Linked DNA regions of Vallitalea longa. The protein of the gene in region 1 interacts with the protein of each later gene in a pairwise test. Links are inferred from orthologs where the notes say so. Each region holds a gene or a part of one and is shown in the gene's direction. Other genes may lie near its edges. The genes, in order: serC and selB.

The links.
Region 2: the proteins of serC (region 1) and selB interact in binary tests that used the Escherichia coli proteins (3 or more experiments, as listed by UniProt). The link is inferred for Vallitalea longa from one-to-one orthologs.

The regions. Positions count from the first base shown.
Region 1 is NZ_BRLB01000014.1:25,488-32,201, forward strand. What follows is about bases 1,324-4,264. They hold serC (3-phosphoserine/phosphohydroxythreonine transaminase), read left to right. Parts: upstream 1,324-2,223; coding sequence 2,224-3,306; downstream 3,307-4,264. Other genes in these bases: QMG30_RS18135 (GNAT family N-acetyltransferase), read left to right, coding at 1,324-1,640; QMG30_RS18145 (phosphoglycerate dehydrogenase), read left to right, coding at 3,343-4,264. In the rest of the region: ilvB (biosynthetic-type acetolactate synthase large subunit), read left to right, coding at 1-1,066; more of QMG30_RS18135, read left to right, coding at 1,092-1,323; more of QMG30_RS18145, read left to right, coding at 4,265-4,506; QMG30_RS18150 (DUF1015 domain-containing protein), read left to right, coding at 4,614-5,858; QMG30_RS18155 (SPFH domain-containing protein), read left to right, coding at 6,076-6,714. UniProt on the Escherichia coli protein: Catalyzes the reversible conversion of 3-phosphohydroxypyruvate to phosphoserine and of 3-hydroxy-2-oxo-4-phosphonooxybutanoate to phosphohydroxythreonine. Is involved in both pyridoxine and serine biosynthesis.
Region 2 is NZ_BRLB01000015.1:45,545-52,304, reverse strand. What follows is about bases 1,664-4,650. They hold selB (selenocysteine-specific translation elongation factor), read left to right. Parts: upstream 1,664-2,201; coding sequence 2,202-4,100; downstream 4,101-4,650. Other genes in these bases: QMG30_RS18810 (MaoC family dehydratase), read left to right, coding at 4,501-4,650; QMG30_RS18820 (DUF998 domain-containing protein), read left to right, coding at 1,664-2,070. In the rest of the region: selA (L-seryl-tRNA(Sec) selenium transferase), read left to right, coding at 1-1,369; more of QMG30_RS18820, read left to right, coding at 1,465-1,663; more of QMG30_RS18810, read left to right, coding at 4,651-4,917; QMG30_RS18805 (acyl-CoA dehydrogenase), read left to right, coding at 4,966-6,105; QMG30_RS18800 (electron transfer flavoprotein subunit beta/FixA family protein), read left to right, coding at 6,118-6,760. UniProt on the Escherichia coli protein: Translation factor necessary for the incorporation of selenocysteine into proteins. It probably replaces EF-Tu for the insertion of selenocysteine directed by the UGA codon. SelB binds GTP and GDP.

The DNA.
Region 1 (6,714 bases):
TAATAATTCTCAAAAGCCATATATTTATGCTGGTGGAGGAGTTATAATTTCAGAAGCCTCTAAAGAATTAGAAGAATTCGCTAATAAAGTTCAAGCACCTGTTACATGTAGTTTGATGGGAATAGGGGGATTTCCAACAACAGATAAACTATATACAGGCATGATTGGAATGCATGGTTCAAAAGCCAGTAATCTAGGTGTAACATCTTGTGATCTACTTATAGTAGTTGGAGCTAGGTTTAGTGATAGAGTAATTGGAAAACCTGATAAATTTGCCAATGGAGCTAGGGTACTTCAGATAGATGTTGATCCAGCAGAAGTTAATAAGAATATATTGACTCATCATTCTGTAATAGGTGATATCAAGAAAGTATTACAAAAATTAAATGATAATCTAGAGAATCAAAATCATACTGTTTGGCTTAATGAAATAAAGTATTTGAAAGAAAAATATCCACTAAAATATCCTGAAGGTTGTCTTAGTGCTCAATATGCAATTGAAAAATTAGATGAAATCACTAATGGTCAAGCAATTATCACAACAGAAGTAGGTCAGCATCAGATGTGGGCTGGACAATACTATAAGTTTTCAGAACCTAGAAAGTTCTTAACTTCTGGTGGTCTTGGAACTATGGGTTACGGATTTGGAGCTTGTATCGGAGCTAAAGTAGGTAATCCTGATAAGATAGTTGTAAATATTGCAGGTGATGGAAGTTTTCGCATGAATTTCAATGAACTACTAACGGCTGTTAGACACAATATTAAAATAATCGTCTTAGTCATCAATAATGGAGTTCTTGGTATGGTTAGACAATGGCAGACATTATTCTATGGAGAAAGATATTCATTCACTACTCTAAATCAAGATTTGGACTATGTTAAGTTAGCGGAATCTATGGGAGCTGTAGGATATGATATTACGGATAAAGATCAGGTAGAAGATGTTTTCAGAAAAGCTATTGATGAAACAAAACCTGTAATCATTAATTGTGTTATTGATAAAGATGACAAAGTTTTTCCTATGGTTGCACCAGGAAAACCTATTGAAGATGTAATTGTTGAATAATAGCATTTTAAATGGGGGAAATTTTATGGAAGTATATAACGAGAATGTCTTGAAAGATGGTCAGAAACTTATTATACGTAATGTATCAGAAGATGATGCTCAAGGTTTAATTGACTTACTAAAGACAGTTGATGATGAAACAAAATTCTTGGCACGTGAGCCCGGTGAATTTTGTTTCACATTGGAGCAAGAAAAAGAATTTATTAAGGGTATGATGAATGCTGATAATAATATATTGTTTATTGGGGAAATAGACGGTACAATCGTAGCCAATTGCTCAGTAGGGATTGTTACAAATAATAAAAGATATCTTCATAGAGCTGCAATGGGTATTTCCGTTAGAAAAAAATATTGGAGCAAGGGTATTGGTAGATTACTGATGAATGAATGTATCAATTGGTGTAAAGAAAAAGGTGTTGAACAACTGGAGCTAGAAGTTGTTACTGAAAATAGCAGAGCTATTTCAATGTATGAAAAATTTGGTTTTGAGAAATATGGAACTAAAAAACATGCATTAAAATACAGTGATGGAACTTATGCCGACGAATACTATATGATTTTATTTCTAGAGTAGTATATTAATGAAGTTACAGATTAAACTTTTCTAATATAGACAGTATTACTGTTGGTTTAGAAAAGTTTTTTGCTTTTTAGAGTTAGGGTTATCGCATGAGAAATATTTCATAAAATAACAAATAGTACAAGATAGTCGTAGGCAAATGGATATTAACGATATTAGAAAAGTAAAAGTCAAAAAATGTGTTAGCCGTTTTTTAAGAGCTGATAAATATTTAACAAATATTAAAAAATATGTTATAGTTATAATATTGCAGAAAAATAATTATTATATAATAAGAAATTTACTATAATACCATAAATTTTTAGCTTTGTGAAGGTATTTTTTCTTGACTAGTTAAGCTTTTTATAATATATTATATTTAGTGCATTAACATATTAAACTATAAAATATTAGATTTATGAGTTTATCATTTTTTTAACAAACAATTAACATTATTTAATGAATATATTATATCATTATAAATGAAATAGTTTGAATATTTTGTTTGAAGACAGACAATGATGTTTGTCTTGCAAAGACAATGAAATAAATAGTTGAATATGTTACATATAAAAATTTCGATTTGGAGTGATAAAAAATGAACAGAGTTTTCAATTTTTCAGCAGGACCATCTATGCTTCCTTTAGAAGTGCTTGAAAAAGCTTCTAAAGAAATGACTAATTATGATAATACGGGAATGTCAGTTATGGAGATGAGTCATAGATCCCCAGCATATCAAAACATCATAGATACAGCAGAGAAGACATTTAGGGAAATCATGAATATACCAGATAATTATAAAGTGCTATTTCTACAAGGCGGAGCTTCAACACAATTTGCTATGATACCACTTAATCTATTCAACGGTACCAAAAAAGCAGATTATGTCAATACAGGTGCTTGGTCTAAGAAGGCTATAGCAGAAGCTAAAAAATATGGTGAAGTTAATGTTGTAGCTTCATCAGAAGACAAAACTTTTACATATATTCCAAAACTTGATAAAGATAGCTTTACAAAAGATGCAGATTATTTTCATATAACATCCAACAATACAATTTATGGAACCAAATTCAATGAATTACCTGATACTGGAGATGTACCTATCGTAGCTGATATGTCATCAAATATATTATCTGAAGAAGTTGACGTAAGCAAATATGGAGTTATTTATGCTGGTGCACAGAAAAATATGGGACCAGCTGGTGTTACAGTTGTTATTATTAGAGAAGATCTAATTGGTGATAGCATGGACATTACACCTACAATGCTTCAATATAAAACACATTCAGATAAAGGTTCCATGTTTAACACACCTCCAACCTACAGTATATATGTAGCTGGAATGGTTTTCGAGTGGGTTAAAAATATAGGTGGAATCAAAGCTATCCAAAAAAGAAATGAAGAGAAATCAAAATTAATCTATGATTATCTTGATAGTAGTGAATTATTCAAAGGAACAGTAGTAAAAGAAGATCGTTCATTAATGAACATTCCATTTGTTTTACCTACAGATGAACTTAATGCTAAATTCATAAAAGAAGCAGCAGAACAAGGTATGGTTAACTTAAAAGGCCATAGAACTGTTGGTGGTATGAGAGCTAGTATTTACAATGCAATGCCTGTTGAAGGTGTTAAGAAATTAGTTGAGTTTATGAAAAAATTTGAAGATGATAATAAATAAATTTTTATCTATTATAATAGGAAGGGACTGAATACAATGTACAAGATTAAGACTCTCAATAATATTGCAAAAGAAGGCCTTGAATTATTTAGTGACAGATTTGAAATAGTTGATGATAAAGACGTTAACGGTATATTGCTAAGAAGCTATAAAATGCATGATATGGAATTGCCTAGTAGTTTAGAAGCTGTTGGACGTGCAGGTGCAGGTGTTAATAATATACCAATCGATAAATGTTCAGAAAAAGGTATAGTAGTATTTAATACGCCAGGTGCTAATGCTAATGCAGTCAAAGAATTGGTTATGGCAGGTCTATTGTTAGCATCAAGAAATATTGTTGGAGCTATTGATTGGGCTAAGACTTTAAAGGATAAAGGTGATGAAGTACCGAAACTCGTGGAAGCTGGTAAGTCTAATTTTGTTGGACCTGAAATCAAAGGCAAAACTTTGGGTGTAATAGGATTAGGTGCTATTGGTGTTTTGGTTGCTAATGCAGCAGAAGCTCTAGGTATGAAAGTATTAGGATATGATCCATTCATATCAGTTGAGTCCGCTTGGGAACTAGATCATAATATCAAAAAATCAGATACTCTTGATGATTTATTCATGAATTCAGATTACATCAGTATACATGTACCTCTTATGGATAATACAAAAGGTATGATTAATGATGAAAATATCTCTTTAATGAAAGATGGAGTAAGATTACTCAATTTCTCTAGAGCTGGTTTATGTGATGATAGTTCATTGGAAAAAGCATTAGAATCTGGTAAGATCGCTAGATACATAACTGATTTCCCATATGATAAAGTTCTCAACATGAAGAATGTTATATGCATACCTCATCTTGGAGCATCAACACCTGAATCAGAAATCAATTGTGCTGTTATGGCGGTTAATGAAGTAAAAGATTATATTGAAAATGGTAATATAACTAATTCAGTCAATTATCCTGAATGTAATATGGGAGTATGTCATGCAACATCAAGAATCGCAGTAAATCATAAAAATATTCCATATATGGTTAGTAATATTACAACTGCTTTGGCATCAAAAAATATTAACATCATTGATATGATCAATAAAAGCAAAAAAGATTGGGCATATACTTTGATTGATGTAGAAAGCAAGATTACAAGTGAGATTGTGGATGAATTAAAAGCTATCGATGGAATCGTTAAAGTAAGGGTCATAAAATAATCAATGGAATAGTTGAAATTAGAATTATAAAATAATGAATATAGGAACTATAATATATGAAGTGATTGTTTTTTATATTATAGTTCTTTATTTTAGGAGTGAAGAAAATGGCAGTAATCAGACCATTTCCAGGTATCAGACCTGCTGATAGGTATGTAGAAGATATAGCTGCGTTACCATATGATGTTTATAATAGACAAGAAGCTACGAAAGAGGTTGAAGGAAAGCCTTACTCTTTTCTTAGAATAGATAGAGCGGAAGTTGAACTGAACTCTGATATTGATATCTATGATAAAAAAGTTTATGAACATGCTAGAGAAAAGTTTGATGAGTTTATTAATAAAGGTTATTTTATTCAAGATAAGAAACCACTATTGTATTTGTATCAACTTGAGATGAATGGTAGGAAACAATTAGGAATCGTAACATGTACATCAGTAGATGATTATTTGAATAATAAAATCAAAAAACATGAATTGACTAGGGAAGTTAAAGAGCAAGATAGGATTAATCATGTTGACTATCTAGATGCTAATACAGGACCTATTTTCTTGACATACAAATCCAAAGAAAAAATAAACACTATTATTAATGATTTTGTTATCAATAATGAACCAGTTCATGATTTTAGATCTGATGATAACATTGGACATAAAATTTGGGTAATAGAAGATGATAATCTCATTGAATCATTGGTTGGGTATTTTAAACAGATTGATAGCTTTTATATTGCTGATGGACATCATAGAGCAGCATCAGCTGTTAAGGTAGCACTAAAGAGACGTAAGGATAATCCAAATTATAATGGTAATGAAGAATTTAATTATTTCTTGTCAGTTATATTTCCAGATGACCAATTATATATAATGGATTATAATAGAGTTGTTAAGGATTTGAACAATCTAAGTGTCGAAGATTTCATTAATGAAGTTGAAGAGAATTTTATTGTTGAAAAGATTGGCTTAAAACCTTTCAAACCAACTGAAAAATATAGTTTCGGTATGTATGTAGATGGTGATTGGTATAAACTTACAGCAAAGGAAGGGTTAAGATTAATTAATGATCCTGTTTTAAGCCTTGATGTCTCTATTCTCTATGATTATCTGTTGCAACCTATACTTGGTATAGCTGATGTTAGAGTAGATAAAAGAATAGATTTTGTTGGGGGAATTAGGGGACTGGATGAACTTAAGAGAAGAGCTGATACCGATATGGAAATAGCATTCTCCATGTATCCTACTAAGATAGAAGAACTTATAAATATAGCTGATGCAGGCAAATTGATGCCTCCAAAATCAACATGGTTCGAACCTAAGCTACGAAGTGGCTTATTCATTCATAAATTAAATTAATAATTACATATGGATTTTTATGTGTTATAATCAGTATACATTGTGTGTACTGATTTTTATTTTTGTTATAAAAATGAAAATAATCTTTTGATTTTATGAATAAGTCCTTTAATAATTTAACAATATTTATTGTTTATTTATATATTTAACAGTTTGTTCATAAAATTTTTTTGATAGTATGATATAATAATAACAATTTTAAGGAGGGAGTTTAACTATGAGTGATAACTTTAATAGTAATAAAGACGACGTCATAAACATTAAATTTAACAAAATAAAGAAAAACACTAAATTGTTGATTACTATAGGTGTAATAATTGCTTTAGCAGCTATTTTACTAGCTAATTGTTTTTACATGGTAGATAATAGGGAATCAGCAGTTATACTAAGATTTGGAGAGTTTGAGCAAGTTGTTGACACTGCAGGTATACATTTAAAAGTACCTATTGCAGATACAGTTAGAAAGGTACCAACAGAAAAAGTATTCAAAATGGAATATGGATTCAAAACAGCTCAAGAAGGGACAAAAACTACTAATCCAGAATATGCAATTCAAAATGATGAAGGAAGAGTTATTGTTGATGGAGCCAATAATAATGCATCATTAGTAATGCTTAATCTTGTTATTCAATATAAAATAGATAATTCAAGAAATTATTTATTTAAAGTAGACGATGTGGAAGGTACATTACGTTTAGCTCTTGAAGATGTAGTTAGAAATAGCTACCAAAAGTTTACATTAGATGATGCCAGAACTAATAAAGGAGCAATTGATGATGTTATTTTCCCAGAGCTGCAACAAAAATTAAGAGATTATGAGGCCGGAATTTTAATAAAAGCAGTAGAGACACAAAAT
Region 2 (6,760 bases), on another replicon or contig:
CGTTAAAATAAAAGAGTTAGTTAATGATAAAGGAAGAAATGCAGTAAAAGATATAATAGTTAATATCACTAATGAATTAAGGATTAGAATGATAGAAGAAAATGATAATAACCCAAATAAAATAAATGAGAAAGATATATATAATTTCGTTATTGATGAAGTTGAAAATCGTTCTATAAATAATGAAAGGAAAGAAATAAAAAAAGTCATTAACGCAACAGGAATAATACTTCATACCAATATGGGGAGATCGCCTTTACCCAAAAGAGCAGTGGATAAAATTAAAGATGTAACAAGTGGTTATTGTAATCTAGAATATGATTTATTCACAGGAGAAAGAGGTTCAAGATATGAGTATATAGAAAAACTAATAACAAGATTAACTGGTGCAGAAAGTGCTTTTGTAGTTAACAATAATGCAGCAGCAGTTTTTCTATGTATTAATACTTTAGCCAATAATAAAGAGGTTATAGTTTCTAGATCAGAACAAGTAGAAATTGGAGGAAGCTTTCGGATACCTGAAATAGTTCAGCGAAGTGGTGCAAGAATGGTAGAAATAGGGACTACTAACAAAACTTATATTTCTGATTACAATAATGCAATATCTGACGATACAAGAATTTTACTAAAAGTCCATAAGAGCAATTATAAAATCCAAGGTTTCACTTCTGAAGTAACAGGTGAAGAATTAGTATCATTAGCTAAGGATAATGATATTATCACTATGGAAGATCTAGGAAGTGGTGTCCTACTTGACTTACAAGATTATTATATGCCTTATGAACCTACAGTTATGGACCAAGTAAAAAAGGGTATTGATATAATAACTTTCAGCGGAGATAAATTATTAGGAGGACCCCAAGCAGGAATAATCGTCGGGAAAAAAGAGCTTATAGAAAAAATAAAAGTGAACCCTTTAACCAGAATGGTGAGGATAGATAAAATGTCTCTAATAGCGTTACAGGAAGTATTAAAAATATATATTGAAAATGAAGATGTCAAAAAGAATATCCCAATTATTGATATGTTGACTAAAACGACAGATGGATTAGCAGAAGAAGCTAACAATTTGAAGACATTAATAAAAAATGAAGTTAATGATAATATCAATATAGATATCATAGAAGGTGAAGATGTTCCAGGTGGTGGTTCTTTACCTGGTGTAGTTATTAAAGGAATATCATTAGCAATAACTATTGATAAAATAAGTCCCAACGAATTGCAGAATAGATTAAGAAATTATAGTATACCTATAATATGTAAAATTAAAAACGACAGATTGATGTTGAATATGAGAACCATAGACAGAAAAGATTATAAATCCATTGCAGATGCATTAAAATCTATTGTGGATAATGATTATATTTAGTATAATGAAACATATGTTTAATCTGTGCTGGCTCAATAACATAAAAACAATATTGGAAAGTAGTACTATATCTATGAATATGAGAGGAAAAACAAATGAAAATTATTTTTATTTTGGTGATGTTATTAGATTTATTAATACCTTTTTTAATTGCTATTCCCTACAAAGGATATAATCATCTTTCAATGGTTATGAGTGTTCTAGGATGCAAAAAAAGTCCTTTGCACAAGATATACAATATGTGGTTTTTATTGTCAGGTTGTATTATTGCTTTATTGGGATACTATATTTTTGATACATATAAAGAAAGTCATAGAGGTTTGGCTGTAACTATTTTTATACTAATAGTTATTTATGGTATTGGTGATGAAGTTATATCAGGTATATTTCCTATAAATGAAAAAAAAGAAGAAGTAACTTTATCTAGTACAATTCACGGTATAGGTTCTGTAATAGGTTTTATGTCATTACAATTCGCTCCACTCATTTTTGGAATCCTACAATTAAAAGTAGGACAAACATCTTTAGGTATCAGTAGTTTTGTATTCTTTATAATAAGTTTTGTGATATTCATATTTTTTGTTATGGGAGAAAAACCTAAATTTCAGGGTACTATATTTGCATTAAACGGTTTATGGCAAAGGGTATTGTGTACACTATTGTATATGCCATTTATAATATGGTTGATAAGTATTATGTAGAGTATTTAATATTCTAGACAAATAATAATCAGGTTAACTTTCCTACTATTAATTAATCAGGTAGCTACAAGTTTATAATGGTATTACATTGTTTTAATGTAATCAATAAATAATATTATACAGGTGAAATTATGGATCATTTAATTATTGGAACAGCAGGTCATGTAGACCACGGCAAAACAGAATTGGTAAAAGCTTTAACTGGCTATGATACAGATAGATTAAAGGAAGAAAAGCGACGAGGTATGACCATTGAACTGGGATTTGCTCCTTTTATGATAGATGGAAAAACATTTTCCATCGTAGATGTACCAGGACATGAAAAATTAGTCAAAACCATGGTAGCAGGTGCTACTGGAATGGATATGGCACTACTTATAATCGCAGCAGACGAAGGAATTATGCCACAGACTATTGAGCATGTTAATATATTAAATGTATTGGACATCTCCAATGTAATAATAGTAATAACAAAAATAGACTTAGTTGATGAATTAAAATTAAGAGACGTAATAGAAGATGTAAAAGAATATATTGCACAAACTCTAAGCATGAATACCCCAATATGCCCTGTATCTTCAAAGCTAAACTTAGGAATGGACAAACTGAAAAACATGATATCAGATCTTTCTGAGAAAATCATTATAGACAGGAATCAAGAACTATTCAGAATGCCTATAGATAGAGTTTTTACCATTAAAGGTCATGGAACTGTAGTAACGGGAACCATAACAGGTGGTAAAATAAATAAAGATAGTCTAGTGGAAATACTACCAGATAAAACAATATCTAAAGTAAGGACAATCCAAGTTCATGGCTCCGACAGAGAAAAAGCATATGCTGGGCAAAGATGTGCAATAAACTTGAGTAGAGTAGATAAATCATCAATAAATCGTGGTGATGTTATTGGAAAGCCAAATGAACTTTTACCTACTTTAACTATAGATACAGCAATATATAATCTATCAGAAAATGATGAAATAAAACATAACCAAAAAGTTAGAATTAACATCGGAACAACAGAAGTAATTGGAAAACTAAAAATGTTACAACGAAATATACTTAGCAAAAATGAAAAATCCTATGCAAGAATAAGATTGGAAAAACCTATAATAGCTGTTTTTGAAGATAAATTCATAATACGTTCATTATCCCCTGTCATTACTCTAGGAGGAGGCAAAGTATTATCTCACAAACCAACAAGACTACCAAAAGATAAAAATGAAGCATTAGAATATTTTACTCTACTAGATGAAGGAAATACAGAAAAGATTATTCTATACTTGTTAGAAAACAATTTTAAGATATTCACTATAGACAATATATTCAAAGAACTGTATATTCAAAGACAAGCAATTTTTCAATCCTTGACACAATTGCTAAAACAACAATTAGTAATCAAGCTAAGCAATAAATACTATATAAGTCAAAAAACATATTTATCACTTAAGAATAGAATAATCTCAGCTATTAAGGATTATTACAAAAATAATATTTATAGTATTGCTATAAACAAAGAAACCTTAAGAACAAAAGAGTTTCCTAAATGGGCTTCAATAGAATTTGATACCCTTGTTAAACTATACGCAAAAAACAATATTATAAATATAATAGATGACCAAATATCAATAAATGATCAATCAAGAATAACTAACATCTCCAATAATCCCCAAATAAATGAATTAGAAAAACTAATACTGAAAAGCAACCTACAAGGTCTGAACATAACCAAATACCAAGATACACAATTGCTTCGAGCATTAAATAATCAACTACCTAACCTAATCAGCTTCTTACTTAGAACAGGTAAAATAGTGCAACTTAATACAACTACCTATATACATAAAACACACTATGACAAATTAATTAACCTAATAAATAACCTCTTCCTACAATACGATAAGATAACAGTCCAACAAGTGAGAGATCTGCTACAAATAGGACGAAAACAAACAATAATCCTCCTAGAATATCTAGACCAAAAAGGCTTAACAAAAAGAATAAACAACCACCGAATTCTAATAACTTAATAAAATTACTATATACTAAACTAATATAAAATAAATTAATCATCCCAAAAAACATAAAAAAGTGGTATAGTATTTGTTTACGCAGACCGATCCTTCAGGAGTAAGGCAAGTAAAACGAATACTATACCACTTGTCCTATCCTAATCATTTCACACTCATATTACTAATTATGTCTTATCCCTTCATTTCAATATAATTAAGACAATCTCACCAATCCAATAAAAATGAAAAGTATCTCTTTGAATTCAATTCAATAAATTAAGCAATTACAAAAAAATCTTAACAATCTATAAAAAACTTCCTAACTAGATGCTTTTTTCTCTTCTACGATTTATCATATACTTAACAATACAAATATTTAAAAAATAGACTCGCATAATTTAAATAAAGGAGGTAATGAATGAAAGGATTAACAATATCACAATTAAATGTTGGTGACAAAGCATCATTCGAAAAAACAATTTCCGAATCAGATGTATATCTTTATGCAGGAATAACAGGTGACCAGAACCCGGCACATATTAATCAAGTGGAAGCAGAAAAATCCATGTTCAAAGGACGAATAGCACATGGCATGCTTACAGCAGGCTACATCTCTGCAGTGCTTGGTATGCAATTACCAGGTCCAGGAACAATCTATCTAGGCCAAGAACTGAAATTCACAGCACCTGTAAGATTTGGAGACACTGTAAAAGCAGAGGTTGAAGTAATAGAAAAAAAACAAGAGAAAAATATAATAAAGTTAAATACTATATGCACCAATCAAGAAGGAACAATCGTATTAAAAGGTATAGCAACGGTTATGCCACCAAAGTAATGTGTATTATAATTTATAAAATATAGCTAATAAAGGAGGAATCATAATATGGATTTTTCTATTTCTGATGAATACAAGATGTTACAAAAAATGTACAGAGAATTTACAGAAAATGAAGTGAAACCTATAGCAGCTGAAGTTGATGAAGAAGAAAGATTTCCTGTAGAAACAGTAGAAAAACTAGCGAAATGCGGTATGCTTGGTATACCATTTCCAAAAGAATATGGTGGAAGTGGTGGGGATAATCTAGCTTATGCAATGGCTGTTGAAGAATTATCAAAAGCTTGTGCCACAACAGGGGTAATAGTCTCAGCTCATACTTCTTTATGTGCTTGGCCTATATATGAATTTGGTACAAAAGAACAAAAAGAAAAATATCTCAGACCATTAGTAGAAGGTAAAATGTTAGGTGCTTTTGGACTAACAGAACCAAATGCAGGAACAGATGCATCGGCACAGCAAACTACAGCCAAATTAGAAGGCGATTATTATATATTGAATGGTTCAAAAATATTTATAACCAATTCAGGGTATGCAGATATTTACATTATTATGGCAATGACCGATAAAAGCCTTGGAACAAGAGGAATATCAGCATTTATTGTAGAAAAAGATTATGCTGGATTTAATGTAGGTAAAAAAGAATCAAAAATGGGTATAAAAGGTTCAGCAACCAGTGAATTGATTTTTAGAGATTGCAAAATACCAAAACAAAATCTATTAGGAAGATTGAACAAAGGATTTGGTATTGCAATGAAAACCCTTGACGGAGGAAGAATCGGCATCGCAGCCCAAGCTCTTGGTATAGCACAAGGTGCACTGGATGAAACAATAAAATATGTAAAAGAAAGAAAACAATTCAATAGGACAATATCCAAATTTCAAAATACCCAATTTACTTTAGCTGATTTACAAACAAAAGTAGATGCATCCAAGTTGTTGGTATATAGAGCTGCAAGAGCAAAAGATAATAATGAATCTTACAGCTATTATGCGGCAATGGCAAAATTATTTGCGGCAGAAACTGCAATGGAGGTTACTACTAAAGCAGTACAATTACACGGTGGTTATGGTTATACGAGAGAATATCCAGTTGAGAGAATGATGAGAGATGCTAAGATTACAGAAATATATGAGGGAACTTCCGAAGTTCAGAAAATGGTAATAGCAGGTAACTTGCTAAGATAAGGAGGTCAGGCGATGAATATAGTAGTTTGTATGAAACAAGTTCCTGATACAACAGAAGTAAAGATTGATCCAAAGACAGGAACTCTAATTAGAGATGGTATACCAAGTATCATTAATCCTGATGACAAAAGAGGATTGGAAGCAGCATTGACATTGAAAGATAAATATGGAGGATTAGTTACTGTTATAACAATGGGACCTATGCAAGCAAAAGAAGCATTAACAGAAGCCATGGCTATGGGAGCAGATGAAGGAATACTATTGAGTGATAGAGCTTTTGCTGGTGCAGATACATGGGCAACATCCACAACACTTTCAAAAGCACTAGAAAAAATAGATTTTGATTTGATAATTACAGGACGACAGGCTATAGATGGAGATACAGCTCAAGTTGGACCACAGATAGCCGAACATTTAAAAATACCTCATGTAAGTTATGTTGAAAACCTAACAAAAAAAGATGATAAATTAATATTGAAAAGAGCTTTTGAAGATGGATATCATATTATTGAAGTAAGCATGCCCTGTTTGATTACTACTCTTAGTGAAATGAATAAACCAAGATATATGTCAGTAAGAGGAATTATAGATGCTTATAGAGAAAAAGAGATAAAAGTATGGACTATTGATGATTTAGCTATAGATAATCCTGAGA